Regions from separate parts of the Variovorax sucrosi genome, predicted to be linked through region 2. Evidence: predicted binding sites of a transcription regulator. Region 2 holds the regulator's gene; the other holds the start of a gene.
The links. The regulator NrdR, encoded in region 2, represses ribonucleotide reductase genes. The targets are predictions, from matches to a motif close to CACNANATNTNGTG.

Region 1: a site for NrdR is predicted at 2,158-2,171, ahead of ACSFBE_RS01245 (ribonucleoside-diphosphate reductase subunit alpha). Genes of this name have one in related genera too.

The regions. Positions count from the first base shown of each region.
Region 1 is NZ_JBPJZU010000001.1:276,057-291,477, forward strand. Features, by position in the region: gene ACSFBE_RS01245 (ribonucleoside-diphosphate reductase subunit alpha) at 1-2,069, opposite strand, end outside; gene ampD (1,6-anhydro-N-acetylmuramyl-L-alanine amidase AmpD) at 2,436-3,053, opposite strand; gene ACSFBE_RS01255 (sigma-54-dependent transcriptional regulator) at 3,046-4,581, opposite strand; gene ACSFBE_RS01260 (two-component system sensor histidine kinase NtrB) at 4,586-6,277, opposite strand; gene ACSFBE_RS01265 (PP0621 family protein) at 6,286-6,531, opposite strand; gene ACSFBE_RS01270 (cytochrome C assembly family protein) at 6,528-7,337, opposite strand; gene ffh (signal recognition particle protein) at 7,394-8,782, shown strand; gene ACSFBE_RS01280 (VOC family protein) at 8,833-9,219, opposite strand; gene ACSFBE_RS01285 (DUF3024 domain-containing protein) at 9,376-9,471, shown strand; gene mdoH (glucans biosynthesis glucosyltransferase MdoH) at 9,584-11,596, opposite strand; gene ACSFBE_RS01295 (sigma 54-interacting transcriptional regulator) at 11,992-13,416, opposite strand; gene ACSFBE_RS01300 (hypothetical protein) at 13,438-14,100, opposite strand; gene ACSFBE_RS01305 (sensor histidine kinase) at 14,154-15,421, opposite strand, start outside.
Region 2 is NZ_JBPJZU010000008.1:176,133-191,553, forward strand. Features, by position in the region: gene ACSFBE_RS17120 (DUF349 domain-containing protein) at 1-2,143, opposite strand, end outside; gene ACSFBE_RS17125 (DUF748 domain-containing protein) at 2,240-6,052, opposite strand; gene ACSFBE_RS17130 (transglycosylase SLT domain-containing protein) at 6,682-7,539, shown strand; ZMP/ZTP riboswitch at 7,583-7,710, shown strand; gene glyA (serine hydroxymethyltransferase) at 7,753-8,997, shown strand; gene nrdR (transcriptional regulator NrdR) at 9,014-9,457, shown strand; gene ACSFBE_RS17145 (GspH/FimT family pseudopilin) at 9,476-10,021, opposite strand; gene ACSFBE_RS17150 (type IV pilin protein) at 10,018-10,455, opposite strand; gene ACSFBE_RS17155 (pilus assembly protein) at 10,452-13,994, opposite strand; gene ACSFBE_RS17160 (pilus assembly PilX family protein) at 14,374-15,051, opposite strand; gene ACSFBE_RS17165 (PilW family protein) at 15,048-15,421, opposite strand, start outside.

The sequences.
Region 1 (15,421 bases), on a different contig from region 2:
TCCATCGACTCGTCGGCGAACTGCACGGCTTCCTGAGAGGCGTAGGGAATGCGCAACTCATACAGCGAATCCTGGAAACCCATCAGGCCCAGGCCGACCGGACGGTGGCGCAGGTTCGAGTCGCGCGCCTTCTTCACGGCGTAATAGTTGATGTCGATCACGTTGTCGAGCATGCGCATCGCCGTCGAGATCGTCTTCTTCAGCTTTTCCTGGTCGACCTTGCCGTCCTTCAGATGCTGCAGCAGGTTCACTGAACCCAGGTTGCAGACCGCAGTTTCGGTGTCGCTGGTGTTGAGCGTGATCTCGGTGCACAGGTTCGAGGAATGCACGACGCCGGCGTGCTGCTGCGGTGAGCGCACGTTGCAGGCGTCCTTGAACGTGATCCACGGATGGCCGGTCTCGAACAGCATCGTGAGCATCTTGCGCCACAGGTCGCTGGCCGGCAGCGTGCGGCTGGGCTTGATCTCGCCGCGCTGCGCCTTCTCTTCGTAGGCCACGTAAGCCTTCTCGAAGTCGGCGCCGAACAGGTCGTGCAGGTCGGGCACGTTCGAGGGCGAGAACAGCGTCCAGTTGCCCTTTTCCATCACGCGGCGCATGAACAGGTCGGGGATCCAGTTGGCGGTGTTCATGTCGTGCGTGCGGCGGCGGTCGTCGCCGGTGTTCTTGCGCAGCTCCAGGAACTCCTCGATGTCGAGGTGCCAGGTTTCCAGGTACGTGCAGACCGCACCCTTGCGCTTGCCACCCTGGTTCACCGCCACGGCCGTGTCGTTCACCACCTTGAGGAAGGGCACCACGCCCTGCGATTCGCCGTTCGTGCCCTTGATGTGCGAGCCGAGCGCGCGCACGCGGGTCCAGTCGTTGCCCAGGCCGCCGGCGAACTTCGACAGCAGCGCGTTTTCCTTGATCGACTCGTAGATGCCGTCGAGGTCGTCCGGCACGGTGGTCAGGTAGCAGCTCGACAGCTGCGAGCGCAGCGTGCCGGCGTTGAACAGCGTCGGGGTCGATGACATGAAGTCGAAGGACGACAGCACTTCGTAGAACTCGATGGCGCGGGCTTCACGGTCGATTTCGTTCAGCGACAGACCCATGGCCACGCGCATGAAGAAGGCCTGCGGCAGTTCGATGCGCGACTTGCGCACGTGCAGGAAGTAGCGGTCGTACAGCGTTTGCAGGCCGAGGTAGTCGAACTGGTTGTCGCGTTCAGCCTTCAGGGCGGCGCCCAGGCGCGGCAGGTCGAACTGCAGCAGCTTCTCGTCGAGCAATTCGTTGTCGACGCCCTTCTTGATGAACTGCGGGAAGTAGTCGGTGTAGGCCTGCGCACGTTCGGCGGGCATCACTTCGCGGCCGATGATCTCCTTGAAGATCGTGTGCAGCAGCAGGCGCGCGGTGGCGAAGGTGTAGTCGGGGTCTTTCTCGATCAGCGTGCGGGCGGCCAGGATCGAGGCCTTGTAGACCTCGTCGAGCGGCACGCCGTCGTACAGGTTGCGCATCGTCTCGGCCTGGATCGGCGCGGCCGTGATGCTGTCGCCCAGGCCTTCGCAGGCCGATTCGATCAGGCCTTTGAGTTCGTTCAGGTCGAGGGCGACGCGCTCGCCGCGGTCGAGCACATGCAGCGTCGGTGTCGCGGGCGCTTCCTGAGCGCCTTGCTTCGAGCGTTCCTGCGTGCGGCGTTCGCGGTACAGCACATAGGCACGGGCGATCTCGTGGTGCCCGCCGCGCATCAGGCCGAGCTCGACCTGGTCCTGCACGTCTTCGATGTGGAAGGTGCCGCCGCCCGGGCGCGAACGCACCATGGCGCGCACCACGGCCTGCGTCAGCGTGTCGACCGTCTCGCGCACGCTGGCCGAAGCCGCGCCTTGCGTGCCGTGCACCGCGAGGAAGGCCTTCATCATGGCGATGGCGATCTTGTTCGGCTCGAAGGGCACCACGGCGCCGTTGCGACGGATGATCTGGTAGTGCGCGAGGGCGCTGGCGGTCGGCGAGCCGGCGGTGTCGCGGGCGGTCGAGCCGGCCGCAGGCGAGGGCGTTGCGCGGGAGGCGGTGGACGGGGTGTTCAGGGCTGTTTGCATTCGGTCCTCGTTTGGCAAATTCTTGTTGGGGGAAAGCGGCGGGATCGGTGTCCGGCAGCGGCGGCCGGGGGATATCGGCCGGGCAGCACACTATATCTAGTGTGTCGGGGGGTCACAATCACTAGATGTAGTGTTTTTCACGAAGATCAATGTCTGTGAAAAACTTCACATGTGGCGTCGAGGCCGGTGCATGCCCCACAGTCGCCCCGCCGTTGCTGGATCAGTTTGAAGGAAGCCAGCAACGGTGCACTTTCCAGCGGTTTTTGGGCTTGAAAGCCGCATGGTTGCTGGACACATCGCAGGGGCTGCAAGCCCTCTTCGCACCGATCGCCGAGCCATCGATGCCCCGGCCTCGATTGAAAATTATTAGTCGACCTGCGTCTCGGGCGGGAACATCGCGCGCGGCCATCCGGTGTCGGCCTGCAATCGAGGCCACAGGAAGCCCGGGCCGGGGTCTCGCTTGCGGCCCGGCGCGATGTGCTCGTGGCCGGCGACGAAGCCGATCGGGTAGCGCTGCGCGAGGGCGGGGAAGAGGCTCGCCAGCGCCTCGTACTGGGCGTCCTCGAAGCGCTCGCCCTCGAGGCCCTCGAGTTCGATGCCGACGGAATCGTCGTTGCAGTTCGGTCGGCCCCGCCACGCCGAGCCGCCGGCGTGCCAGGCCCGCGCGTCGCAGCTCACGAACTGCCAGAGTTCGCCATTGCGGCGCACATAGAAATGCGCAGACACCTCTGCCCCGCGAATCTGCTGGAAGTACGGATGCGCATCCCAGTCGAGCCGGTTGGTGAAGAGCCGCTGCACCTCGTCGCCGCCGTACTGGCCGGGCGGCAGACTGATGGAGTGCAGCACGATGAGGTCGATCTGCGCGCCGGGCGGGCGCGGGCCGAAATTGGGCGAGGGCAGCGCTTTCGCGAGGCGATACCAGCCATCGGGCCAGAGGCCGGACGGCGCCTCGCCCGGATCGCTCATTCCACGCGGCTCACTCATCCCCGCCTGCATCGTCGTTGCCGTTGGGCGTGCCGATGCCCAGCCGCGCGATGCGGTAGCGAATCTGCCGCAGGCTCAGGCCCAGCCGCGCTGCGGCGGCCGTGCGGTTGAAGCCGCTCTCCCGCAAGGCGCGCACCAGGATCTCGCGCTCCTGTTGGTCGAGGTAGGTCTGCAGGTCGGCCGGCACGGCCGGCGGCTCCGCGGGCATGGCCGGTACGGCGAGCGGCGGTGGTGGCGGCGGGGGTGGCGCGGCGATCGTCATCGGCGCGAAGTCGGACACGCGTTCGAGCGGTGCAATGTTGCTCGGCTCGAAGTCCAGGTGCAGTTCGTCGCCGTCGTTCAGGGCCACGGCCCGGTGCAGCAGGTTCTCGAGTTCACGCACATTGCCCTGTAGTGGATGCGCGGCCAGGCTGTCGATCACGGCGGGCGACAGCACCGGCACGTCCATGCCCGCGTCTTGCGCGATGCGGGCCAGCAATGCGGCGCACAGCGCCGGCAAGTCCTCGCGTCGATCGCGCAGTGCGGGCACGGCGATCTCGATCACGTTGAGGCGGTAGAACAGGTCCTGGCGAAAGCGGCCGGCCTGCACCTCGGCCTGCAGATCCTTGTGGGTGGCGCTCACGATCCGCACGTCGACCGCATCCTCCTGCGTCGAGCCGATCGGGCGCACGCTGCGTTCCTGGATGGCGCGCAGCAGCTTCGACTGCATCGCCAGCGGCAGGTCGCCGATCTCGTCGAGGAACAGCGTGCCGCCGCGTGCGGCCTGGAAGTAGCCGTCGCGGTCGGCGGCCGAGCCGGTGTAGGAGCCCTTGCGGGCGCCGAAGAACTCGGCTTCGAGCAGGTTCTCCGGGATGGCGCCGCAATTCACCGCGACGAAGGGTCCGTCGCTGCGCTGGCTGCAGGCGTGCACCGCGCGGGCGACCAGTTCCTTGCCGGTGCCGGACTCGCCGCGCACCAGCACCGGCGCCATGCCGCGTGCCACTTTGGCGATGCGCGACTTGACCAGACGCATCGGCTCGGAATCACCGACCAGCCGCGCCAGCGCGGCGCTGCCGCTGCCGCCCACCACCGCTTCGGTGCTGCCTCGGGTGGTGTCGACTGCGCTGGCGGCCGGCGTCTGCGGTCGTGCCGGCGCCGGTCGCGCCTGCACCGCCGATGCGACCACGCCGCGAAACTGCTTCAGGTCGACCGGCTTGGTGAGGTAGTCGAATGCGCCGGCCTTCAGCGCCTCGACCGCGTTTTCGGCCGAGCCGTAGGCGGTCATGACCACGCAACGCTCGCTGCGCTGTTCGCGCTGGATCCGCTGCAGGATCTCCATGCCCAGCCCGTCGGGCAGCCGCATGTCGGTGATGACGACGTCGAAGCGTTCGGCCTGCAGATGCTGCGCCGCTTCGGCGACGCTCCCGGCGGCTTCGACGCGATAGCCCTCCCGCAGCAGCGTCAGTTCGTACAGGGTGCGCAGGTCGGGCTCGTCGTCGACGACCAGGATCTGTGCAATGCGCGGCGCGGACGGGGTGGAGGTGCTCACGGCGTTATTGTGTCAGCCGAACTTCCGCGGCCGCGAAGTTGACGAGGAAGGCGTTGCCTTCCGGCCCGCCGTGCGCAACGATGCGCCTGTCGTAGCCCATCGTCGCGCCATGCCGCTCGCAGAGTTCGCGGCACAGAAACAGGCCGAGACCGCTAGAGCGGCTCTCCGACGAGAAGAAAGGCTCGAACAGGTGCCGCTGCACCGCGGGCTCGAGCGGAGCGCCGTCGCTCCACACTTCGAGCCCGGCGCGCCCGCCGCTGGCGCGCCGCGTGACGACCTGAATCGAGCCCTCGCGTGCGCTGGCGTAGCGTGCCGCGTTGTCCAGCAGGTTGACCAGGATGCGGCGCAGGTGCTCGATGTCGAAGCGCACGTCGAGGCCGCCGGCCTCCAGCAACAGCTGCACGCCACGGCGTTGGGTATGCCGGACCCACTCGTCGACCAGCATCTGCACCGTGGGGTCGAGCGCGAGTTGTTCATCCAGCGGCAGCACGCGCTGCTGCCGCGCACGGGCGACGTCGAGCACGTCGTCGACGATGCGCGCCAGCCGCTGCGCGTTCTGCTCGACCATCGCGGTCAGCTGCCGGTGCGCCGGATCGGTCAGGTCTTCGTTGAGCAGGGCGCTGGCCTGGGTGATCGCGGCCAGCGGATTGCGAATCTCATGCGCCACCGCGGCCGACATGCGGCCCATCGCGGCCAGCTTCTCGGTGCGGATGCGGGCCTCGAGTTCGCGCAGGTCCTGCAGGAACATCACGCACAGGCTGTCGTTGCGGCCGTCGGTCGACGGCGTGAGGCGCGTGCGCACCCGGACCTCGCGCGCCGGGCCCTGCGCCTGGGCGACCGGCAGCTCGCGCGATTGCGCGGCGCGGCGCGAGAAGGTGCGCCCCGCCAGCGCGGCCAGCGGCCGCCAGGCTGGCTGCGTCGCCAGCACGAAGGGCGGCGTCATCGACGCCAGCCCGTGCCCGAGGATCACGTCGGCCGCCGGGTTGGCCGCGTGCACCCGACCGTCGGCGTCGATCACCAGCACGCCTTCGCTCAGCGTCTCGATCACCAGGTCGTTCACCTGCGCATGCATCTGCGCCGCACTGCGGCCGCGCTGCGCCAGCGCTTCCTCGCGCGCCAGCCGCCGCGCGAGTTCGTGCGCCAGCAGCGCCACCACGAAGAGGCCGGTGCCGGTGAGCGCCGCCTGCACGAAGCGCGCGCTGGCATCGGCCGGCGATTCGATCCAGCGCCAGCCCGCGTCCGCCAGCAGCAGCAGGGTGACGGCCGCGGTCGTGCCGAGGCCGACCGTCACGGTGCCGAGCACCGCGCCCATCAGCACCGGCAGCGCGAACAGCGGCGTGTAGTTGATGCTGCCGACCTGCAGCACCTGCAAGGCGGTGAAGCTCGCCAGGTCCACGCCGATCGTCACCAGCCAGGCCATCCCGAAGCTGCGGATCGGCGGGCGGAACGGCGTGAAGCGCACCGCCAGCAGGGCGGCGATCAGATAGCCGACGGAGAGGCCGACGGCCAGCCAGTGCACCGACTGGCCGATCGCATAGGTGACGAACTGCAGCAGCAACAGCACGGCCGCCACGAAGCAGCGCGCCGTCATGAAGCCGCGCCACAGGCGCTGCAGCGCGGTGTCGCGTTCGGTCCGGGTGTCGAGCGCTGCCCAGTCGGTCAGGGGTTCGCCGCGCGACCAGAGCAGGGAAGCCATGGCGGCGGTCAGCCTTCTGCCGCGCGTCGGTGCGCCGCGCTGCAATACAGCGCACCGCCCGGTCCTGGCAGGGCGTCGGTGGCCGGCAGGTGCAGGCCGCAGTGCGCGCAGCGCACCATCGCCTGCGGCGCGCCGACCGCGGGCGGCGTCGGGCGTTGGGGCGGCACCGCGCGTTCACGCATTTCCTCGCGCCGATTCTTGCGCCAGAGCCAGATGCCGACCGCTACCACGAAGAGGACCAGCAGGTACTTCATGCGGCGCCCCGCGCCAGCAGCACTTCGAGCACGAAGCGCGAACCGACGTAAGCCAGCAGCAGCAACGCGGCGCCCGCGTACAGCACGCGACGCGCCGTGCGGCCTCGCCATCCGAAGCGGGCACGGCCGATCAGCAGCACCGCGAAGGTCAGCCAGGCCAGCACCGAGAACAGGGTCTTGTGGTCCCACTTCCAGGCCCGGCCGGCGGCGCCGTAGAGCGTCTCGCTGAAGAGCAGGCCGGCCAGCAGCGTGGCCGACAGCAGCACGAAGCCGGCGTTGACGAAGCGGAAGGTCAGGCGCTCGAGCGTCAGCAAGGGCATGCCTGCCTCTGGATCGGTGGCCAGCCGGATCTGCGCCTCGGCACGCGTGGTCAACCAGGCGTGGACCACCGCCGCGCCGAACAGGCCATAGGATGCGATGCCAAGCGCCAGATGCAACGGAAGCCACGGCGACGCCTCGACATCGAGCACCTTGCCCGGAAACAGGGTCGCCAGCAGCACAGCGCCTGCGCCGAGCAAGGCGAGCCCGCGCCGGATTGCGAGCTTGGGGTACATGCGGCTTTCGATGCCGTAGACAGTCAGCACGAGCCAGGCCGTGACCGACAACGCCGGCGCCCAGTCGAAGTGCGGTTGCCGGCCGACGAGGCCCCACGTCAGCGCGGCGGCGTGCAGCAGCCAGGCCAAGCCGAGCAGCGAGCGCGTGGCCGATCGCCCGAATCGCGATGCGCCCGCAGCCACGATGCCGTAGGCGGCGGCGGTGGCGAAGCCCAGCGCCACGCCGAGCGGGGAGGGGCTCGCTAAAATCATGGTTCCGAGTTTAGCTGCGCCTTTGCGCGCGCTCGGGTCTCAAGGCATTCCACTCCATGGCCACCGCACTCACCGAAAAATTCTCCCGGCTCGTCAAGACGATGAGCGGGCAGGCCCGCATCACCGAAGACAACGTGCAGGACATGCTGCGCGAGGTGCGCATGGCGCTGCTCGAGGCCGACGTGGCCCTGCCCGTGGTGCGCGACTTCGTCGCGCGCGTGAAGGAGAAGGCGCTGGGCCAGGAAGTGCTCGGTTCGCTCAAGCCGGGCCAGGCGCTGGTCGGCATCGTGAACCGCGAACTGGCCGCGACCATGGGCGAAGGCGTGTCGGACATCAACCTCGCCGCCCAGCCGCCGGCCGTGATCCTGATGGCCGGCCTGCAGGGTGCCGGCAAGACCACGACCACGGCCAAGCTGGCCAAGCACCTGATCGAGAAGCGCAAGAAGAAGGTGCTGACCGTGTCGGGCGACGTCTACCGCCCCGCCGCCATCGAGCAGCTCAAGACCGTGACCAAGCAGGCCGGTGCCGAGTGGTTCCCGAGCTCGGCCGACCAGAAGCCGATCGACATCGCGCGCGCCGCGATCGACCATGCGCGGCGCCACTTCTTCGACGTGCTGCTGGTCGACACCGCCGGCCGCCTGGCCATCGACGACGTGCTCATGGCCGAGATCAAGGCGCTGCATGCCGAGCTCAACCCCGTCGAAACGCTGTTCGTCGTCGACGCCATGCAGGGCCAGGATGCGATCAACACCGCCAAGGCCTTCAAGGAAGCGCTGCCGCTCACCGGCATCATCCTGACCAAGACCGATGGCGATTCGCGCGGCGGTGCGGCGCTGTCGGTGCGGCAGATCACCGGCGTGCCGATCAAGTTTGCCGGTACGAGCGAGAAGATCGACGGGCTGGAGGTGTTCGACGCCGAACGCCACGCCGGCCGCATCCTGGGCATGGGCGACATCGTCGCGCTGGTCGAGCAGGTCACGGCCGGCGTCGACGTCGCCGCGGCCCAGAAGCTCGCCGCCAAGGTCAAGAGCGGCGCCGGCTTCGACCTCAACGACTTTCTCGGCCAGTTGCAGCAGATGAAGCAGATGGGCGGCCTGTCGAGCCTGATGGACAAGCTGCCGCAGCAGATGGCCGCCAAGGCGACCGAGGCCGACATGACCCGTGCCGAGCGCGACATCCGCCGCAAGGAAGGGATCATCCAGAGCATGACCCCGCTGGAGCGCCGCAAACCCGAACTGCTCAAGGCCACCCGCAAGCGCCGCATCGCCGCCGGCGCTGGCGTGCAGGTTCAGGAGGTCAACCGCATGCTCAACGAGTTCGAGCAGATGCAGACCATGATGAAGAAGATGAAGGGCGGCGGCCTGATGAAGATGATGAAGAAGATGGGTGGCATGAAGGGGATGCCGGGGATGGGTGGGCCGGGGGGGCCGAAGCTGCCGTTCTGAGCTTCGGATGGGTCTTCGTCAAATGGAGTGGCTGCGCCACCCGAGAGCCCTTACGCCTGTGGAATGTCCTCATGAATGCAGAGGTAGTTGCCCTCGGTGTCTTTGAACCAGGCCGCCTTCTCTGCGCCGAGCACACACACATGGTTTACGGTTTTCAGATCAGGGAAGTCGTAGTCCTCGAATACCACCCCAGCGCGCTTCAGCATCTCGATGCTGGCGGCAATGTCCGCGACCCGGAAGCTGATTGCCGTGTGGTCAGCCTTGGTCCCCTCTGGTTTGGGGAACAGCGCCAGAGTGCTACCGCCAACCACGTAGACAAACTTGCCATCAGGGCGCAAGCCACCAGGTTTCAAGCCCAAACACGCTTCGTAGAAGGCACGCGCACGGCCCATGTCCTTGACCGGAAGCAAGGTCGTCACAGACGAGTCGGACAACATAGGAAGTCCTTTCGCTCAATTCCGCCCAGCAGATGCCGCTTGGCGAGCATCCATCCTGCCCGGCCGGAAGCACAGCTTACACGCGCAGTTGCTGCGACGCCAGTACACGTATCCGGACGGTTTTCTTGGCTTTGTCTGGGTCCTGCTCTCGCGTGAATTTGGCATGGCTACGAACCCAACCCAGAGGTGCATTCGCTGGAAGCATTTCTGCACCTGGTTGATCGTGACCATTGCTGCTGCTTCTTTGGCTGAGCGAATGGCCATGCCGGACCTTCGATTTGGCTGGTACGACTCGTCGGCAGCGTTCCAGCCATGAAAAAAGCCGGCGCAATGGCCGGCTTGGTTCGAGAGAGGCGGACGACGCTCAGGCAGTCGCCAGCGCAGGACGCGCCAGCTTCAGCGCATGCATCCAGGCGCGGCGCAGGACGGCCGGCGAACGCGATTCCTCGGGGATCAGCAGGTAGCCGCGGTCGCGCAGCGTGGTGCCCAGCGCGATCTGGCTGGTCAGTACGGTCAGCGGGATCGCCAGCAGCAGCGGCAGGCCCACGGGCATCAGCCAGATCAGCGCGCTCGGGTCGATCAGCGCGATGCCGACGGCCAGGATGGCGATGATCGCGGTCATGGGTGCCAGCTGCGAGAAGGCGATGCGCCACGGCACGGCGGCGGCTTCGCGGGGAGGCGACTTCCAGTTCAGCTTGACGCCGGTGAGGGCGACGACGACGAACAGCGAGTGCGCCAGCATGCGAACCGGGGCTTGCACGATGGCCAGCGCGCTTTCCAGCACCGAGCTCTTGAGCAGGCCACCCAGGCCACCGAACTGGCGCTGCTCGCCGCGCATCAGCACAGCAGCGATGCCCAGCACGCGCGGCAGGAACAGCAGGCTCAGCGTCCAGGCCCACAGGGCGGCCAGCTCGCCCGGCAGCACATGCCAGCTCGAGATCAGGCTCGAACCCGACAGCCACAGGGCGGTGCCCAGCGTCAGGAAGGCCAGCCACAGCGGGGCCGAAACGTAGGCCATGGTGCCGGTCACGAACATCGCGCGGTGCACCGGGTGGATGCCGGGCTCGGCCATCAGGCGGGCGTTCTGCAGGTTGCCCTGGCACCAGCGGCGATCGCGCTGCAGTTCGGACAGCAGGTCCGGCGGTTGCTGCTCGTAGCTGCCGACCAGGTCGGACACCAGCCACACGTGGTAGCCGGCGCGGCGCATCAGCGCGGCTTCGACGAAGTCGTGCGACATGATGCCGCCCGACATGCCGCCGGTGCCGGCGATCGGTGCCAGTGCGCAGTGGTCCATGAAGGGCTTGACGCGGATGATGGCGTTGTGGCCCCAGTAGTGCGATTCGCCCAGTTGCCAGAACTGCATGCCCAGCGTGAACAGGCGGCCCGTCACGCGGGAAGCGAATTGTTGGGCCCGGGCGTGCAGCGTGACGTGGCCGATGGCCTGCGTCGCGGTCTGGATCACGCCGGCCGTCGGGTTGGCTTCCATCAGCTTGACCATGGCGGTCAGGCAGTCGCCGCTCATCACCGAGTCGGCATCGAGCACGACCATGTACTTGTAGTCGTTGCCCCAGCGGCGGCAGAAGTCGGCCACGTTGCCGGCCTTGCGGTGCGTGCGGCGGGTGCGCAGGCGGTAGTACACCTCGACCTGCGGCTGGTTGGGGCTCTCGGCGAGCGCGGCGCGCAGGTCTTCCCAGGCGGCGCGTTCGGCCTTGGCCGTTTCGGCGTCGTAGCTGTCGGACAGCACGAAGACGTCGAACTGCTTCGAATGGCCGGTGGCGGCGACCGATTCGCACGTGGCGCGCAGGCCGGCGAACACCGTGGCCACGTCCTCGTTGCAGATCGGCATGATGATCGCGGTACGCGTTTCCGGGTTCATCGGGTGGTCGGCCACCTGCTTGACGGACAGCGCGTGCTTGTCACCGCGGACGGAAACATAGAAGCCCATCAGCGCGGTCACGAAGCCGGTGACGACCCAGCCGGACAGCAGGCCGTACAGGCCGATCTGGCCGTATTCGAGCCAGACGTTGTCGTAGTCGGGTTGCACGCCGGCGAACAGGATCGACGCGATCACGGTGCTGAACAGGGCCAGCAGCATGAAGGCCAGTCGACGCTGCTTGGCGGCGCGTTGCCACGGCTGTTCCGGGCCGAGTTCGACGGCTTGCTCGCGGGCGGTCTTGCCGCCGGCGCCGAGCTTCACCAGCATGGCCGTGCCGATGCTGTTCCAGAAACCGCGCCAGGGGCGGGGCGCCATGGAGCCGCGGTTGACCGGCGGTGCGGTCACGGCGTTCGGATGACGGTCCTCGCGAAACGCGCTGCGCTTCGGGCCGAGGTCGGCCGGGGTCAGAACCTTCATCTGGGAGAAATCGTTTGGTTTCATGTGCGGCTCACCAACGTTGCTTTTGAAGGGAAGAAGGGGTGTCGCCAATCGCTGGAAAGCGCTTGAAGACGCAGTCGGGGGCGGCGCCGCCCAATCCGTCGGATCCGGCCGCCAACGGGCTGGCGGCACGGGGCCGCGAGAGGGAAACCTGCGCAGAACGCAGGCCATCGCGCCGCGGACGCAGCGTGAAAGAGGGGCTGGAAAGGACGGTCATGCCTCTACAGGGGCAAACCCTGTGCCAGCATGGAAAAGCGCTTTTAAATCAAAGGCTTAGGTGAAATGCAGGCCTGAAAATGCCGGGGAAGCCGATCGGGAAGGCCGAAAACCCCTGATTTTGTCGCCAAAGCCCGACAGCCCTGGCAGCTGCGATGACCAAACCCAATGAAATCAACGGTTTACTTGCGTCGCTCGTCAGCGACAGCTTCGCCAGGTGGCGACGTCGGGCCGTCGGCCTTGAAGTGACCGGGGGTCAGTTCGTGCTTTTGCAGCAGGCGGTAAAACTCGGTCCGATTGCGGTCGGCCAGCCGCGCGGCATCGGCCACATTGCCGTCGGTCAGCTTGAGCAGGCCCACCAGATAGTCGCGTTCGAAACGCTGCTTGGCGTCGGCATAGGTCTGGACCTCCACGGTCGGAACGCGCAGCGCTCGCTGCACCAGCGCCAGCGGGATGAGCGGTGAGCTCGACAGCGCACAGACCTGCTCGACCACGTTGAACAGTTGCCGCACATTGCCCGGCCAGGAGGCCGTGGTGAGCGCCTTGATCGCTTCGGGCGCGAAGCCGGAAAGCCGCTTGCCGTATTTCGTCGACAGGCGCTGCAGGAAGTGGTTGGCCAGCAGCGGGATGTCTTCGCGCCGGGCCGACAGCGGCGGCAGCGTGAGCGTCACCACGTTGAGCCGGTAGTACAGGTCTTCGCGGAACTGGCCCGCCTCCATCGCGGCGTCGAGGTCGCGGTGGGTGGCCGAGACGATGCGCACGTCGACCGCGATCGACTGGGCGGCGCCGACCGGCCGCACCGCGCGCTCCTGCAGCACGCGCAGCAGTTTGACCTGCAGGGCGGGCGGCATGTCGCCGATCTCGTCGAGCAGCAGCGTGCCGCCGTCGGCCTGCTGGAACAGGCCCTTGTGGTTGGCATGGGCGTCGGTGAAGGCGCCCTTCATGTGGCCGAACAGTTCCGATTCGAGCAGCGCCTCGGGGATGGCCCCGCAGTTGACTGCCACGAAGGGCTTCTCGGCCCGCGCGCTGGCCTTGTGGATGGCGCGGGCCAGCAGTTCCTTGCCGGCGCCGCTGTCGCCGCGCAGCAGCACCGACGCGTCGGACTTGGCGACCATGCGCGCCTCGGCCAGCAGTTCGGCCATGCGGTTGCTGCGACTGACGATCTCGGAGCGCCAGCTCTCGTCGCCGCCGGCGCTGGGCGTGGTGGCGGGCGAGCCCATGGCCAGCGCCTGGCTGATCTTCTCGAGCAGCTCGCGCGCGTCGTAGGGCTTGGTCAGGTAGGTGAAGACGCCGCGCGCCGTCGCCTCGACCGCGTCGGGGATGGTGCCGTGCGCGGTGAGTAGGATCACCGGCAGCGTCGGGTGGTCCTTGCGGATCTCGTCGAACAGCGCAAGCCCGTCGCGGCCGGGCAGGCGCACGTCGCTCAGCACCAGCTGCGGATGCTCGATCTCGAGCTGGGTCAGCGCCGATTCCGCCGACGTCACGGCCGTCACCTGGTAGCCGGCGGAATTCAACCGCATCGACAGCAGGCGCAGCATGTCGGGGTCGTCGTCGACCACCAGCAGTCGGGCGCCGGTGGCTTTCGCGGAACTGGGTGCTTCACTCATGGATATTCCTTCGGGCGCCGCTCAGGGCGCGGCGGGCTTGCTGCCGTTGGTCGGCGCCGGTGCATTGGGCCGAGCGAAGCTGCGTTCGATGGCGCGCAGGGCCTCGATCCGATCGTTCAGCTGGTCGATGCGGCGCTGTGCGTCGCGCGCCTGCTGGGCCTGGCGGTCGCGGTCGTCCTCGACCTTGCGCTGTTCGACGAAGCGTGCCGCCAGCAGGCGTGCCAGCGGCTGAAGCGGCTGGGCGTCGGCGGACGGATTGGAAATCACGCGTTGCAGCAGCCCCAACGAGCGCCCCAGATCGGCCGGCACGCGCGTCTGCGCCAGCACCAGGGCCACCTGCATCTGCGCCAACGGCGCATCGCCGGGGTCGCCCAGGCGCGTCAGTTCGGCCGCCAGCTCGTTGGCGCTGAGCGGGCGCAGCCGGTCGGCATAGGTGAGGACGGCTTCGGCCGGGGTGGCGCCGCGCAGCGAGAAGGCCAGTGCCGGCTGGGTCGCCAGAGCGATCGGCTCCGCCTCGACCGGGGTCACGCGGACCACCGGGGGCGGCGGCGGTGCCGGCACGGGGGTCGCAGGCGGGGGCGGCGCCGACGCGGGCGGCGGCGTGGTGCAGGCGCTCAGGAGGGTCAGCGACGACAGGGCGAGCGCCGAGGCAAGGGCCGGACAGCGGGCGAACGAAAAAAACATGGTTCGAAGAAAGCGTGGGAGCGCGAGGTATTCGGGGACAGGAGCGCGGCGGCTCAGGCGGAGCGCGGGAGTTCGATGCGGAATCGCCCCCCGGGGCCGTCGGGCAGCAGCGCGATGTGGCCGCCGTGTGCAGCAATGTACTCCTGCACGATCGACAGGCCGATGCCTGTGCCTTTGACCGCGTGCTCGGGCTGGCGTTCCCCGCGGTAGAAGGGTTCGAAGATGCGGTCGCGGTCGCCCTCGGCGATGCCGGGGCCGGCGTCGCTGATGTCGATGCGCGCGACGTCGGAGGTGCCCGAGACGTCGAAGCGGATGATGCCGCCGCGCTCGGAGAATCGGATCGCGTTCGACAGCAAGTTGGCCAGGGCCGTGCCCAGCTTGGCGGGGTCGACGGTGATCGACAGCGGTTCGCCCTCGACCTGCACCTGCAGCCCGTGCGCCTGCCATTGCAGGCGTTGCGCCTCGACCTGCTCCTCGATCAGCGGCAACAGGGCCGTGCGCTGGCGGTGCAGGTCGCGCGCCTCGAAGGCGGCGGCGTTGAAGCGCAGCAGCGCCTCGATCTGGCTTTGCAGCGAGATGGCGTTCTGTTGCAGGATCTGCGCGACCTCGCGCTGCGCCGGATTGAGCGCCCCGGTCACGCCGTCTTCCAGCAGCGAGATGCCTTCGCGCAGGGCCGCCAGCGGCGTCTTGAGTTCATGCGAGACGTGACGCAGGAAGCGTGCCTTGTCGGCATCGAGTTCCGTCAGACGCAGCCGCAACCATTCGAGCTGCTGCGACACGCGCCGCACGTCGGCCGGGCCTCGGATATCGATCGGCTCGTCGAGCCGGTTCTCGCCCAGCCCCACGATGGCGCGCTGCAGCCGCTTGAAGGGCCGCGCCAGCCAGACGCCGAAGGCCAGCGCCAGTGCCACCGCCAGCGCACTGGCGGCCAGCACCTGGCGCATCAGCCGCGTGCGGGCGTCTTCCAGGCGGGTCGAAAGGGCTGTGTTCTGTGCCTCGATCTGCGTCTGTGCCTGCTGGGCGATGTCGGTGTTCACCGCGTCGAGGTCGCGGAACTGCATGGCGAGCGTGGTTTCGCGGGTGAGGGCGGTGTCGGAGGGCCCGACCAGCAGCCGTTCCATCGCATCGAGCTGCATGCGCCAGGCGTCGATGGACGTGCGCTGCACACCGTTGTCGGCCAGCCGCGTGAGCACGTTTTGCGCGTCGCGCGCGGCGTCGTCGAAACGTCGGCGCAGCACCGCGTCGTTGAGCACCAGCGACTGGCGGCCGGCCCGTTCCATCGCCGCGCTGCGCTCGGCCAGCGACTGCGCCGCGCCCGACA
Region 2 (15,421 bases):
GCGTGGCGGCGGCGGCGTTGTCGCCTTCGTCGGCACGCGCAGAGAAGTCGGCGCTGCCAACCGGTGCGATCAGATCACCGGACGCTTCGGACGCGATGTCCAGCGCAGGTTCGTCCGACTCGGGCGCCGCCACCGGCGGTGGGGCTTCGGTTTCGCCCGGCACCGGTTGCACCGAGGCGCCTTCGCTGAACTCGGCCGCGGCCTGGCCCGGCGCGACGATGTCGGTCGCCCCGACGGCCGGACCATCGCGCTCGGTCTTGACCGGTGCGGGGGCGGGTGCCGGCCGCGCCGGTGCCTCGCCGCGCAGCGCGGCCTCGAGTTGCGCGACGGCCGCGCGGATCTTCTGCACATCGCCGGAGGCGTTCGCGGCGTCGAGCGCCTTGGACGCCTCCAGCACGTTCCGGTCATGCTCGCTCATCGCCGTGGATGCCTTTTCGCGCTCGGCCGTCTTGCGGTTGAAGGCTTCGTCGATCGGGGCGCGGAACGCGTCCCACAGCTTCTGTTCCTGGCGACGGTCGAGCGGCACGCCCTGGGCCTCGGCCTGCCAGCGCTGCTGCAGGGCCTTGACCGCGTCGATGCGCAGCATGGGCTGCGCGCCCAGGTCGGCGGCCTCGGCGATCATCGCCTGGCGGCGTTCGATGCTGGCGGCCTGCGCCGTTTCGAGCGGTGCGCGCGCGGCGCCGAAGGCTTCGTTCCAGAGCGGCTGCAGTTCGGCGAACACCTTTTCGCCGACATGGCCGGCATCGCGCCAGCGGTCAGCGAACTGGTGCAGCGCGCGGTTGTGGGCCTTCAGGTCGGAGGCGCTGGCATGCGCTTCGGCCCAGGCCTTCACTTCCTCGATCAGCGCGACGCGGTGCGCTCGGTGTTCGGCTGCGTCGGAACGCACCTTGTCGAGCCAGGCTTCGACCACCTTGTGGGCTTCGTTGCAGGCTTCGTCGAAGCGCTTCCAGAGTGCGTGGTTGGGCACACCGCCCTGGTCGGCCTGCTTCCACTGGTCCCGCAGCGCGCGCAGCGTTTCCTGCATCTTGCGGCCGCCCAGCGCCTGGCCTTCGGGGCGCTTGAGCAGGCCTTCGGCCTTGGCAACGAGGTCTTCACGCACCTTGTCGGCGCTCCAGCGCTGCCAGCCTTCGAGTTCGCCCGCGGCGACCAGGGCGGCATGCACCCGGGCTTCGAGCGCGGCATCGACCTGCTTGCCATGGTCCTTCAGCACGGCGCGCAGCGCGGCGGCGGCGCCGGCGCTGGCCTTGCCGTGGCCTTCGGCCGTCTCCTGCTCCAGTTTCGTCAGCGCGGCTTCGACGGCCGCCTGGGCCGCGGCACGCTTTTCGGGATCGACCTTCGGCCCGGCCTGCTTGGCCGGTGCAGAGGCAGCGGCCTCGGTCGGCAGGCCACGGGCCGCACGCAACTCATCGGCCCAGACCGGCACCGGTGGCAACGCCGCCGCGGTGTCGGCCGCGGCGGCGATGGCTTGCGCCAGCGCGCCGTGGAAGGCATCGGACACGACCAGCAGTTGCGCTTTGGAAGCCTCGATCTGCGGAGCGAACTTGGCGTCCAGGCTGTTCCAGTTGGCGTCGGCGGTCAGCTCGGTGGCCTGCTGCTGCCAGTGCGCCACGTCGGCGCGCAGGCCTTCTTCGGCCGCTTGCGCATCGCGCCAGCCCTTGGTCGACAGCACCTCGAAGCGCTGCGCCAGGAGCACGGCGGCCTCGCGCTGCACCTGGGCGCGGTGCTGCAGGTCCTCGATGCCCTTCACGCGTTCGGCCAGTTGCACCTTGAAACCGGCGAGCGGCTCACGGGACAGCGGGGCGCCAGCCTTGGCGGCGTCGCGCTGCCAGGCCAGTGCATCGGCGATGTTGAGCTTCGACTGCGCCAGCAGGGCCTCGGCCTTCTGCGCCCATTCGGCGGCGATGGCCTCCTGGCCCTTGGCACGCTTGATTTCGTCCAACTTTTCGCGCAGCAGGCGTGCGGCGCCCTTGTCGCGGCCGCTGAGTTCCTTGAACACCTCCTGCATCTGGTCGGGCGAAGGGCTCGCCGCAAGCCACTCGCGGATGCGCTGCGCCCGCTCGCCGGACGTGGGGGCGGTGAACGCGCCGCCGGTGAGCGTGTCGAGGGACTGGAGGTCGTGATGCTTGGAAGAAGTAGAGGTCACTGCGCGCAGGTCGTTGTCGGAGAAAGAGGAGAAAGCGAAGGCGCCGGCGAAAAGCCGGCGCACCCCGCCATTTTCACCGACCTGCGCCTGTTCGGCTCAACGGGTCGCCAGATTCAGTTCGGCACCAGGTTTCCAATCGTTGCCGGACGGGTTGGTGCGGACGGCGCCAAGGAAGAGCCGTTCGCTCGGCAACTGCTTGGTCAGCAGGTAGTCGCGCACCACCGCACCACGCTCCACGGCCAGCTGGCGGATCGATTCCTCGTTGACGGTGAGCGTGGCCAGCAACAGGTCTTCCATCTCCTTCTGCGGCAAGTCTTTGGCCAGACCGATCAGGTTGCGTGGCTTGGGAATGTCGGCCCGTTTGTAGACGGCCGTGAGGAGTTCCGGGTATTCGGCGTCGGTGACCGTCGTGACCTCGGCGGCGTTCTGCCCGGCGCGCGCGGCCGTTCGGCGCTTCTCGGACAGCAGCAATTGGCGCAGGCGCTGGCGCTTGGCCGCCTCGCGCTCCTGCTCCAGGCCGGCGGTGCCGACCACGGTGAGTTGCAGCGCCGGCCGCTCGGCCAGCACCTTGGCGACCTTGTCGAGGTTCTCCTTGGCGTCCGGCGAGAGTGCGGCGCTGCCCGGCTCGAAGGCAACCGCACTCGCCTCGCCAGGGCCGCCGCCGCCGAACCCGCCAGCGAGCAGGCTGAACGGCGAGGTGACGGCCTTCACGATGAGGGTGCCGATGGCCCTGAAGATCAGCGAACCGATGCTGAACTGCGGGTCGTTGAGCGAGCCGCTGATCGGCAGGTCGATATCGATCACCCCGTTGCGGTCGGCCAGCAGTGCCACCGCGAGCTTCACCGGCAGGCTATTGGGGGCGCCCTGCACCGCCTCGCCGAACTGCAGCTGGTTGAGCACCAGCTTGTTGGTCGCGGCCAGTCGACCTTCGGCGGAGATTTTGTAGTTGACGTCCATGCTCAACTTGCCGCGCTCGATACCATGGCCGGCGTAGCGCACCGCGTACGGCGTGAGCGGCGCCAGGTCGAGGTCGCGCATCTTCGCGGTGATGTCGAGTTCGAGCGGCTTGGCGAGTGGGTTGATCTTGCCGGAGATGTCCAACGCCGCCGTCTGCTGCGCCTTGCCCCGCAGTTCGAGGTCCGCCATTTCGGGCTTGTCGGACGCGAAGGCACTGAGCTTGCCGGTCAGGGCGCTCAGGTCGGCCGAGTAGTTCGGCTTGACGAACAGGTCGGTGAAGTCGATCTTGCCGTTGACCAGGCTCATCGGACCGAAATGAATGACCGGCGCCGGCCCACCGGCGGCATCGGCGGCGGCGACGGGCGCCGAGGCGGCCGGCGCTGGCAATGACGGCGACGGCGACGGCGACGGCGACGGTGGCGCACCGCCGACCATCGCCTCGGCCGCCGGCGACGGGCCGCCGGCGGCCGTGCCCGCGGTCGCTGTGGTCGTCGTGCCGCCACCGAGCTTGCGGCGGGTCTCCGCGTCCTTCGCGGTGGCCTCGCTCGCGCCGGCCTCGGCCTGTGATTTCTTGGTGAGGTTCTGCAGATTGAGCCGGCCGGTCGGCTCGACGATCACGCGGGCGAAGAAATCCGTCAGGGTGGTTTCACGCACATCCACCGACAGGGGGGCCCGCGGGGCCATGGCGACCTGCACGCCACGCAGGCTGAGCGCCTTCCAGCTCAGCAGCTGGTTGTTGGCGCGCTCCAGGCCCGGCGACTGCGACTGGGTCAGCGAGGCGCTGTTGGCCCGGAAGTCCTCCACCGCCGTGTCGCCGGCCAGCTTCAGGCTCATGCCCGCGGGCAGCGTCTCGTAACGGACGGTGCCGCGATAGCTCGCGAAAGCGCGGCGGATGTCGATGTTGAGCGCATCGCCGTAGTACGCCTTGAAAGCGTGCGCCGGGAAGGCCGCCACGTCGAGCCGGCCCTCGGCCGACAAGGGCTTGAGCACCACCTGCCCCTGGTAATCGAAGCGGCCCGGCTCGGCGCGCCCCGCCGCGATGCGGCCGGAGAGCTGGACTGGCGAAACAGTCGCCGTGTCGGGCGTGATCTTCTGCGCAGTGAGCTTCAGGGCGGTGATTTCGACAGCGACCGGCGTGCCGCTGGCCTTGTCTGCATAGGAAACGCTGCCGCCATCCACCGCCAGCGTGCCGATGCTCAGGCGCCATGGCTTGGTGTTGGCACCGGGCGCCGGTGCCGCGTCCGCGGACTTGGGCGCCGCGACCTTGGCCGAAGGCTCGCCGGCGGCGCTCGCAGGCGCCTTGAGCCAGCGCTCGAACATCCAGCGCTTCTCGCTGTCGCGCTCGATGCGGACCTTCGGGGCGATGGCGGTGAAGGAAGCGATGGCCAGCGTGTGCTGGCTCATGTCGGCCTCGGCATCGACCAGTTCGAACCGGCCGACGCTGGCCAGCGCCGTCTTCTCGCGGGTGAGCGCAAGACCGTCGGCCGACAGTCGGCGCGCCTTGAACTTCAGAGCGGGGGCATTCCAGGCGACGTCGATCTGGCCGCTCAGCTTGCCGTCCAGCGTCGGCTCGAGACTTTGCGCCAGATACGGCGCCGCCAGCGACAGTGGCAAGGCGTCGACCTCGGCCTGCACGCTGGCCACCTTGTCGGTCGCCTCGCCCTGGAACTTGAGGCCGGCACCGCCCACCAGCGTCGAACCGCTGAAACGGGCCGGCTTGGTCATCGGCCAGGCCACGCCGTTGGCCTCGATGGCAAGTTGCGTGACCTCCACCACGGCGGCCGGGCGCGTGGTCTCGTCACGCCAGCCGATGCGCCCGCCGTTCAGCACGAGCTTGTCGACCTGCACCTGCAGCGGCTTCTTTTCCACCGCTGGCGTCGCGGCCGAACTCGCCGCAGCCTTCGGCGCGGCGACCTTCTGCGTGGCCCCCGTGGCGGGATCGGTGGCCAGGAGATTCAACGCGCCGCCCGCATCGCGTGCGATGACCAACTGCGGCGCCGCCAGGACGACCTCGCCCAGGTGCACCACCCCGTCCAGCGGCCGGACATCGGCCAGCGTGACCTTGAGCGAATCGAAGCCGAGCAAGTCGCGGCCCTTGGCATCGGCCACCTTGGTCTGGTGCGCTTCGACGGTGCCGGTGATCTTGAGGCCGGCCGTCGCGGCCCGCTCGAAATCGATCTTCAGATCAGCGTCGAGCAGGCCGGCCTTCACCTGGACCGGCAAGCCGGCGGGCACGTACGCCAGGTAAGGGGACAGATCCAGCCCCTTGAAGCGCAGTTGGGCGTCGGTCTTGCGGTTGTCGGCGAACGGCGTGGTGAAGGCGGCCGAATCGAAGGCGCTGCCGTTGAGCGTGAAGGCCAGCTTCGGCTCCGTCGTGACCTCGCGTTTCGAATCCAGGTTGCTGAGGAACGGCACCTTGAGCACCAGGTCGCGCAGCACATGCTTGCGGCCAACGGTCCGGTCGTCGAAATCCACCGTCCCATCGGTCACGCTGATGTTGTAGATCGCGAAGCGCGCGGGGTCGGACTTGGGCACGTCAGGCGGGCTCGCGAGCTTGGCCAGGATGTCGTCGATGTCGTACTTGCCGTCGGCCAGGTGGGTCAGACGGACGGCCGGGCCTTCGACGCTCACCGCGTCGATGACCGGTGCGAAGCGCAGCAGCGACTGCAACTCGGCATCGGCGTAGAGGCGGCGAATGGCCAGCTGCGGCTGGCCGCCATCGGCCGACGCGATCTGCAGGTCGGTCACTGCCAGCTCGAGCGACCACGGCTTGAAATCGATGCCGCCGACGGTGACCTGGCGGCCCAGCTTTTCGGTCGCGATCTTCTGCAGCTGACTCTTCGCAATAGGCGGCACCGCGAGCCATGCCAGCGCCCACAGCGCCAGCACCACGATCAACGCGACGCCGGCACGTCGCCACCACTTGTTCTGCTTCAACGATGCGACATTCATCGGCCGAGTGTGCCGCAAATGGCAGGGGCCAAAGTCGGCCCGGCGCAGTGAAGCAGCAGCGCCGAGAAGTTTGCCCCGGTGCACAACGAAAAAGCCCGGCGGTTCGACCTGAGGTCGCACCGCCGGGCCTGATGGCGGGCACGAGGCCCATGCCATCTGTTGCTCGAACGGAAGTAGTTCGTTCCGCCCGCGCTGGCAGCAAGAGATTGCCGCCGATGGGTCGTCGTCATGAATCCGCGGAATCGCTCCAGGACCGCTGACGTCGACGAAACGTCCGATGGAAATCGGACGGTGTCAGATTAGGCTTTCCCTGCCAACTGTGCAAGACAGAGGGTCAATTGCAAGGGTCAAGACGCGACACCAACCCAAATGGCGCTTCCGTGATTCTTAGCATATTAAAAGACATTCTTATGCTTGACTGGGTATTTAGGCGCTCCTAGAATCCGCCTCGCCCGGTCTCACAAACCCTCTCACCCGGGCCGTCCCGATCCGCCGCCGAATACTTTCGGCCTCACCATGTTGTCAGCGCCCTCCTTCTCGCGCTGACCTGGTACGTACCAATCCAAGCGCTGTCGTCCGACCCTCGCCCTCCGGCGTGAGCTTCAGACGCCGCACAGAAAGGAAGAGCGATGAACAAGACGTTGGAGGCCACAGCCCGCGGGCTACGGACATTCGGTTCCGATGTGGTCGACGGCTTTTTCGAAATCACGCACAACGGCTTCGCCCTGCTGGGCTTGGCCACGGTCTTTGCCGTGCTGGCCCTCGTGGCACGGCCGGACCTGCGTGCCACAGGCGAAGCGCAACTGGCGAGTTGGCTCGAGTCGCGCAAGCCTGCGCCGGAAGCCACCGCGCTGGAGCCCACTGCCATCGATCGCACCACCGCCGCGAGCCCGCTTGATCTGCCCAAGCAACAGGCCGCGGTGGCGTATTGGCTGAGCAAGAAGTACCGCGTCGCGCCCGAGCCGCTGAGCGTGCTGGTCGCCGAAGCATACGAATTGGGCAAGCGCACCAAGCTCGACCCGACGCTGATCCTCGCCATCATGGCGGTGGAGTCGAGTTTCAACCCCTTTGCCCAAAGCCAGGTCGGCGCGCAGGGGTTGATGCAGGTCATGACCCGCGTGCACGTCGACAAGTACGAAAGCGCCGGCGGCTCGCTGACGGCCTTCGACCCGGTGACGAACATGCGCGTGGGCGTCAAGGTGCTGCAGGAGTGCATCGCCCGCGCCGGATCGATCGAGGCCGGCCTTCGCTATTACGTCGGTGCCGCGAACCTGGTTGACGACGGCGGCTACGCCGTCAAGGTGCTGGCCGAACACAGCCGGCTGCTGCAGGTGGCCGGTGGCAAGGCGCTGCCGGTCAATCCGCCGGCGCTGCGCGCACAGGCGCCGCAGAGTGCGCCTGCCGCGGTGCCGGTCGCCGCACCCCCCGTCGCCGAGAAGCCCCCGGCCGCCCCGCCGGAAAAGGTGGCTCTGCTCGCCGACTCCTGATCTTTCCGCGACCCGGCGGATGCCGCGGGTGCTCGGCTACACTCGCCGGGTACGCGACTGGCGATAGGCGCCGCGCCCTCCTCGGGCTGCAGGCGCTGACGTGGACTTACCACTGGGAAGCGTACCGCCCGGCAACCACCGGGCGATCAGCCGTTCGCCTGGGCAGCCCTTGTTTGATCGAAGAACAAGGACCACCGTCTTCAAAGGACTGCCATGTACCACCGCGACATCCTGGTCGAACAGACCGACCCCGAAATCTGGGCTGCCATCCAGGCCGAGAATGCCCGCCAGGAACACCACATCGAGTTGATCGCGAGCGAGAACTACGCCTCGCCCGCCGTGATGCAGGCGCAAGGCTCGCAGCTCACCAACAAGTACGCCGAGGGCTACCCCGGCAAGCGCTACTACGGTGGTTGCGAATTCGTCGACATCGCCGAGCAGCTGGCGATCGACCGCGTCAAGCAGATCTTCGGTGCCGACGCCGCCAACGTGCAGCCGCATTGCGGCGCCTCGGCCAACGAAGCCGTGATGCTCGCCTTCCTGAAGCCCGGTGACACCATCATGGGCATGAGCCTGGCCGAGGGCGGTCACCTGACGCACGGCATGCCGCTGAACATGAGCGGCAAGTGGTTCAATGTGGTGAGCTACGGCCTGGACGCCGACGAAGCCATCGACTACGACGCGATGGAGCGCAAGGCGCACGAATCGATGCCCAAGTTGATCATCGCAGGCGCCTCGGCCTATTCGCTGCGCATCGACTTCGAACGCTTCGCCAAGGTGGCGAAGGACGTCGGCGCGATCTTCATGGTCGACATCGCCCACTACGCCGGCCTCGTGGCAGCGGGCGTGTACCCGAACCCGGTGCCGCACGCCGACGTGGTGACGTCCACCACCCACAAAAGCCTGCGCGGCCCGCGCGGCGGCATCATCCTGATGAAGTCGCAGTATGAGAAGGCCATCAACAGCGCGATCTTCCCCGGCCTGCAAGGCGGCCCGCTGATGCACGTGATCGCCGCCAAGGCCGTGGCCTTCAAGGAAGCGATGGCGCCGGAATTCAAGGCCTACCAGCAGCAGGTCGTGAAGAATGCGCAGATCGTTGCCGAGACGCTGACCTCGCGCGGCCTGCGCATCGTGAGCGGCCGCACCGAAAGCCACGTCATGCTGGTCGACCTGCGCTCCAAGGGCATCACCGGCAAGGAAGCCGAGGCCGTGCTGGGCAGCGCCCACATGACCATCAACAAAAATGCGATCCCTAACGACCCGGAAAAGCCGATGGTCACGAGTGGCGTGCGCATCGGCAGCCCGGCCATGACGACCCGCGGCTTCAAGGACGAGGAAGCGCGCGCCACCGCCAACTTGGTGGCCGACGTGCTCGACAATCCGCGCGACACGGCGAACATCGAGGCCGTGCGTGCCAAGGTGCACGCGCTGACCAGCCGCTTCCCCGTTTACCGTTGATCGCAAGACCGACCGCATGAAGTGCCCTTTCTGCGGTCACGCCGAAACGCAGGTCGTCGAGACCCGCGTCTCGGAAGACGGCGACTTCGTCCGCCGCCGCCGCCAGTGCGGTGCCTGCGAAAAGCGTTTCACCACCTACGAACGACCGGACGTCAACTTTCCGGTCGTCGTGAAGAAGGACGGCAGCCGTGCCGACTTCGACTCGACCAAGGTGCGCGCCTCGATGATGCTGGCCCTGCGCAAGCGGCCGGTCAGCATCGAGCAGATCGACGGCGCCCTTTTTCGCATCGAGCAGAAGCTACTGTCCAGTGGCCTGCGCGAGATCGAATCGACCAAGGTCGGCGAACTCGTCATGCGTGAACTGAAGAAACTGGACAAGGTCGCCTACGTGCGCTTTGCCTCGGTGTATCGCAGCTTCGAGGATGTGGACGAGTTCAGGCAGTTGCTGCGGGATATTTGAGCGGGCAACACCGGGCCATCAACCCCCGGCGTTGCATTGTCCGGAGCCGCAGTCGCCTTTCTTGTCGGGATCGCAGACTTTGGGCCGACCCGAGGCCGACACCACCACGGCGCTGCGGCGCCCGGTTTCTGCCTTGAAAGCCACGCAGCCCATCTGATACGCACCACCCTTCCTCGAGAAGCCGTTGGCGCCGTAGCTGAGCTTGCCGTCCAAGGCATTGCCCAATCCCGCATCCACGGTCACGCCACCAGGTAACGCATCGAAGGCCCGCAAGGTGGTGGCGACGCCCTCGACCGTGCTCTTGACCTCCCAGCCGCTGTTCCAATCGCTGGTCTTTTTGGGCGTCAGCGTGACGGTCTGCGAACGCTTGAGCGCTTCGGTGCGTGCCACGCTCAGTGCCGCAACGAACTCGCTGGTGCTGGCCGCCAGCCGCTGGTTCAGCAGAAGATCCCGAAAACTGGGAACGGCGATTGCGCTCAACACGGCCACCAACGTGACGACGACCATCAGCTCGATGAGTGTGAAGCCTTGCGTGCCAGCCGCAAGGAGTGCCCGCCGCTTCATTTCCAGCACCTCTCCTGATCGTCGCCACTGCAACTCTTCTCGCCTCGGCTGTTGATCGAGATCTCCCCCACCCGCGGATCGGTAAAGCCGTCCTTCAACCGGGCCGTCAGCGTCACACAGCGCCGGACATCGGTGGCGCCATCGCAGCCGCTTGCCTCCAGCGTGTACTTTCCATCGCCTGGCGTGTCCCCCGAGTCGGCCTTGAAGACGGGTGTTCGGTAACTGCTCACCTGCGTGTAGAAGCGCTCCTGCTGCTGCATCTCCTGCATCAGCGCCGCGCGCGCTTCGGCACGCCAGCCTTTGCGCACGGAGTCCATGTACGACGGATAGGCGATGGCCGCAAGGATCGCGAGCACCGCGACCACGATCATCAACTCGATCAGTGTGAAGCCGCGCATCGAAACGCGGCAACCGAAGGAAACGGGCCGCTTCATGGCTTGATGTCCTTGTAGTTGAGGACCTGCCGCCAGTTCAAGCGGCCAGCGATCTGCGAGACCTTGCCGCCTTCGATGGGACGCGTGATGGTCACCCCGGGACCGTCGCCCATTCCCGTCCCCAGGTTGATGACGGCGACCTTCTTCGTCTCCTGCCGGCGTCCAAAGGAATCAGTGGACGTGTACGCGCCATCCCCCTCCTGCACGACCAGCGGCGAACCGAGGAGCCCGACGGTGGACGGGATGCAGGTGCTACCTGACGACAGACCCGTCATCGCGTTGACAGCGCAGCTGTGCCCGCCGCCGCCCACACCACAGGCGTTCGGGTTCGGGATGAGCGTGTTGAAGATGAGGTAGCCATCGCTCAACACCATCCGCGAGACTTGCCGCTCCCCGTGGTCGGTCGATTCCGGAAGATCGAAGTACCAGCCGCGGCGTTGCGAGGTCTTGCCGTTATAGGCGCCGTGGACGAAAGCGTCTCCGGTGATGCTGAATTGCCCCTTCTCGTTGGCCTTCACCGTACGGGACTGGAACTGAGCCCGCGTTTGATCCGCAGGGATCGCCGATGCGTTGTCGTAGACGCCGTAAAGGGTCTGGACCCGTCGCGTCGACAGGTCGCTGACTTCGACGAACTTGCCCGTGCCGAAGAGAACGATGGCGCCGCCGTTCGGCCCGGCGCCCACCTCCGGGGTGATAGTGATGGGCTGGCGCTGACCGCCGGCATCCTGGGCCACCATGAGCGGCGTGCCCTCCAGAGCAAGTGTCTTGTCGTTTTCGCTCCAGGGTGCGTCCTTGGAGAAGTCGAACTTCCACAGATTGCCTTGGGTGTCGCCGGCGTAGAGCAGGCGCGTCGAATTGTCCGAAGCCGCATAGTCGCCCACCGGGCCGAGCGCGTTGACCATCGCCTTGTCGGCCGGATTCGGCAGCACGATCTTGTGGTAGTTGACGCCGCGCTGCCAGGGCTCTTCGGCCGCCTTGTCCAGCGAGAGCAGGAAGAGCGCAGCGGCCTTCTCCTTGTTGCCGTTGTTGAAACCTGAAGGCACCACGGCGAACCAGCGATGGACGGCCGGCTTGCCGTCCTTGGCCGCCACGGTGCGCAGCTTCAGAAGACGGGGTGCCTGCGTCACGTAGCCCATGTCGGCGTCATCGTCCCCGGTGAACTCCCACAGAGCATTGCTGGCGTCGAACGCCGCCGGGTTCGTCACGTCGAGCGCGAAGACACCCCGCGCGCCGCCGCCCAGACCCGACACCAGCGCCGTGCGCCAACGTCCGCTGGGCAACTGGACTTCGCCCGCTGCCGCACTGCCATCGACATACGGCCGATGCACATAGCCCGCCGAGGTGTAGCTCCCGAGCTTGGCGCGCAGCGAGCCCGGCACATAGGCGAAGAGTTCCGCGCCCGTGTCCGCGGCGAAGGCGTGCAGCATGCCGTCATTGGCGCCGACGTACACCGCCTGCCGACGACCTTTGTTGGCCGTCACGAAGGCGTCGTAGCCCGTGCCCTGCACCGTGGTGCTCGGTGCACCGACCAGCAGGGGCGTCGAATTGACCACGTCACCCATGATCGAATCGCGCTTCCGGAAGATGCCGCCTGCCTTGTCCGCTTCCAGGCTTCGATCACCGCGAAGGTAGCCCACGCGCTTCTCGCCCAGATCGTCTTTCGCGTTCGTCTGCGAAAAGGGCTCTGCGTTCAGTGCATCTGCCCAGGTCTTGTCGCTGGCCAGCGTCTTCCAGTCGAACACCGCGCCGGTCTTGGTGCTGAGCCATGTGAAGATTCTTCGCTTCTCCGGCTCGTTGGTCGTGGTCAGCAGGCTGCCCGCGCTCCAACTGGGCTTGTCGGCTTTGGTCACCGCGCCCGCCTTGGTGTCGTAGGTCAACGGATACGCCAGCAGCGAACCGGACCAGCGCGTGCTGTCCAACTGCGGGATGTAGATGCTCGTGCCGCTGGCCGTGACCCGCGTGCTGGACAGCGCACCACCCGCGATGGTGCCGCTCGCCGCGCCGGCCTTGGCAAAGATCTGTCGGATGGCCGCGATCATCTCGTCGGGCTTGCTGGCGAGAAAATAGTTGGCTGGCTTCGGTAGGCCGTCATCGTCGACGCCCGATTGCCATTCGGCATTGGAGACCGCTTCGACACCGCCTTCCGACGGTGCGGTGACGAAAGGGTTGGCATCCTTGTTCTTGTCGTCGAACCCGCCGTACTTGGCCGCCAGGTAGTAGGCACTGCCGCGCTTGCCCTGGCGGATCGTTCCGTCGCCGCCCTCGTCGACATCGATGGTGAAGGTCTTCACCCGCACGTCGGGATAGTCGTTGCGGATCTTCTGCGTGTTCGCCCAGTACGCCAGACCCGCCCAGGCCAGCGAGCCTTGATCGGCACCGGTGTTCAGGCTCGCCATGTTCCCCCATGTGATCTGCGTGCCGTTGTTGTACGCGTAGGCGCGCGGGCCGGCTTCGTTGCCACGCGTCGTGAGGCCCGTCTTGCCGGAGGGCACCGCATAAGGCCGTGCCTCGGCGTTCTCGAAGGCGCCGACGATGCTGGCCCAGAACGCCGTGTCCGGTTCCATCTGGGAGAGGTCCGCGGCCCGGGAGCCGGAAGGCCACCCGTCCAGCCCGTCGTTGGAAAGGCCGGGTAGCGAATGCTCGTGATGGGTGTTCAGGTCACCGATGGCCACGACATAGTTCCGCTGGCAGCTTGCCGTGACAGGGTCCCAGTTGCTGAGCGCGCCGTCGCCCCATTTCGCTGTGTTGTTGTAGACCGGGAAGCCATCCTTCATGGCATCGCTCATGCCGGCCGTGGCCTGCGGACTGGGGGCCTGGCCCTGAAGATAGCGCAGCGACTCGTAGTACAGCTCCCCGATGGGGTCGTAAGTCTTGTAGGTTCCGGGAACGGCCCCCGTGCGCCCGAATTGGTTCAGGTAGTTCACGACGCCGCTCGAGCGCTCCGTACTGGCCAATGGGTTGGCGAAGAACACACCTGTGGTCGCGTCCCACTCCGCGGCTTCGTTGGCGATCTTCTCGAACCGCGCGTTCTCCGCCGTCGGCCCGGCGAACTTCATCGGCGCACGCAGCACGCCGCCGTAGCGTGCATTCGTGTTGTCCATCAGGTAGCCGAAGGCGGCGAAGCGCATCTTCTCGGAGTAGGTCTGAATGGTGCCGACCGGTTTGTAGTGGCCGCTGGGCTGCTTCGCACACAGGTCGCTGCGCAGCGGCCCTTCCGCCGCGGAGCACACTTCCACCTGCGCGACGTACGCGCTGGGGCCATCCGGGCCATAGGCCTGGTCGGTGCCCGGATTGCTGCAACTGCCGGCCGATGTTGAACCGATAAACATGCGGTTGCGACAGCTCGCGATACGAATGCTGCCGCTTGCACCCACGGTTCCCGCAAGCGGCGTCAGCTTGTCCAGATCACCATTCAGCACCCGGGCCGGAAAGTTGTAGCCGGCGTTGTAGAAGTTGTCTTGCAAGACGGCACGCTGGAGAACGGTCTCGGTCGGGGTGTCCTTCACACGGTCACCACCGGTCATGGCGTAGCGCAGCATGTCGATGGCCGACGACGCGGCCCAGTTCAGCATGTTGCCGCTCCACTTGTCGGCGCAGACGATGGCCTTGCCCGAAAGCGTGGCGTTCGCCGCGCGCTTGAAGTAACCGTCCGCCACGGCGTAGTCGTAGCAACCCATCGGATCCCAATAGCCGATGTACGACTTGGTGATGTCGAAGTTGCCGCGGTATGCGGCCCCCGTCGTCGGAAATTCCACCGACAGATCAAGCACCATGTTCGGCTTGACGCGCGATGTGGTGGAGAACAGCGGCTCGTCGGCCAGCAGCGCGTCGGGCGGCACGGTCGGCGTGGACGCTGTGCCCGCCAGCAACGCGGCGGTACCCAAGACAAGCATCAACGCAACGGCCGCGCGCTTCAAGTCACCGTGTCGAATCGAGAACATCTGTCACTCCCTCTCCAGGACAACCCGCACTGACGGCCGGCTTGTACAAATTCGTCTGCAGCACCACCTGCGTGTCGGCATCGACCCCGAAGCCGATGGCGGTCACGCGGAAGATGTTGGTCGCGTTGCCCGCGCTGGCGTTCTCCAGGCGGTTGCCCTGCCAGCCGCCGTTGTTCCGCATCACTTCCACGATGTAGCGGGGCAAGGCCGCCGGGGTCGCGCCTTTGCCGACGACGTAGGTCTGACTGGTGAAGGTGCCGTAGGCGACCGACGTCTTGCTGCTCGGCGACAGATCGGCCTTCATCCACGCAGGCGTGGTGCCCGGTTCGCTCGGCGCGCACAGGCCCAGGTTCGCGCCGCTGCCGCATCCTTCGACGAAAGGCGCAACGTCCTTGTTGTTGAAAAGGCAGAGACGGGCAGCCAGGCTGGTGTTGGGGCCGAGGATGTCGAGCTCCGCATCGATCAACGCCGCCTCGGCGGCCTGCAAGGCGATTTCGTTGTCGCGGTCGTTGCGGGCGCTTCGCTCGTTCACGAGCGACAACTGCGCGGCGCCCACGCCAAGCACGGTGACCACCACGAGGAGCAGCAACACCACGATCAGGGAGAAGCCGCCCGAACGACCACGTCGTAACGATGGCGCAGTGAACCTGCTCATGCCGGGTCCTTCATCACGTTGCGCAGCATCAGCGTGAATGTCGCGACGGATCGGAAGCGACCATCGTCCGGGGGTTCGAAGGACACATCCTTGAACTCCGGACCAAGCGGGTACAGCGTGTAGGACTGACCGTTGACTTTCCTCAGGTCGGCATTCTCACGGTCGCTGCGCACGACGATCCCCACGCGCACGGCGACCACCTTGCACCATTCGGCGTTGATCTGCGCCCCAGTCGCCTTGTCCCCAGCCTTGGCCTCGATGGCCTTGGCGTCGATCCAGGCTTCCGGCACGCTGTCGCCATCGGCGTCGTAGCCGTAGACGATCTTGAACTTCTCGACCCCGCGGGCCAGCTGCTCAGCGGTGAACTTGC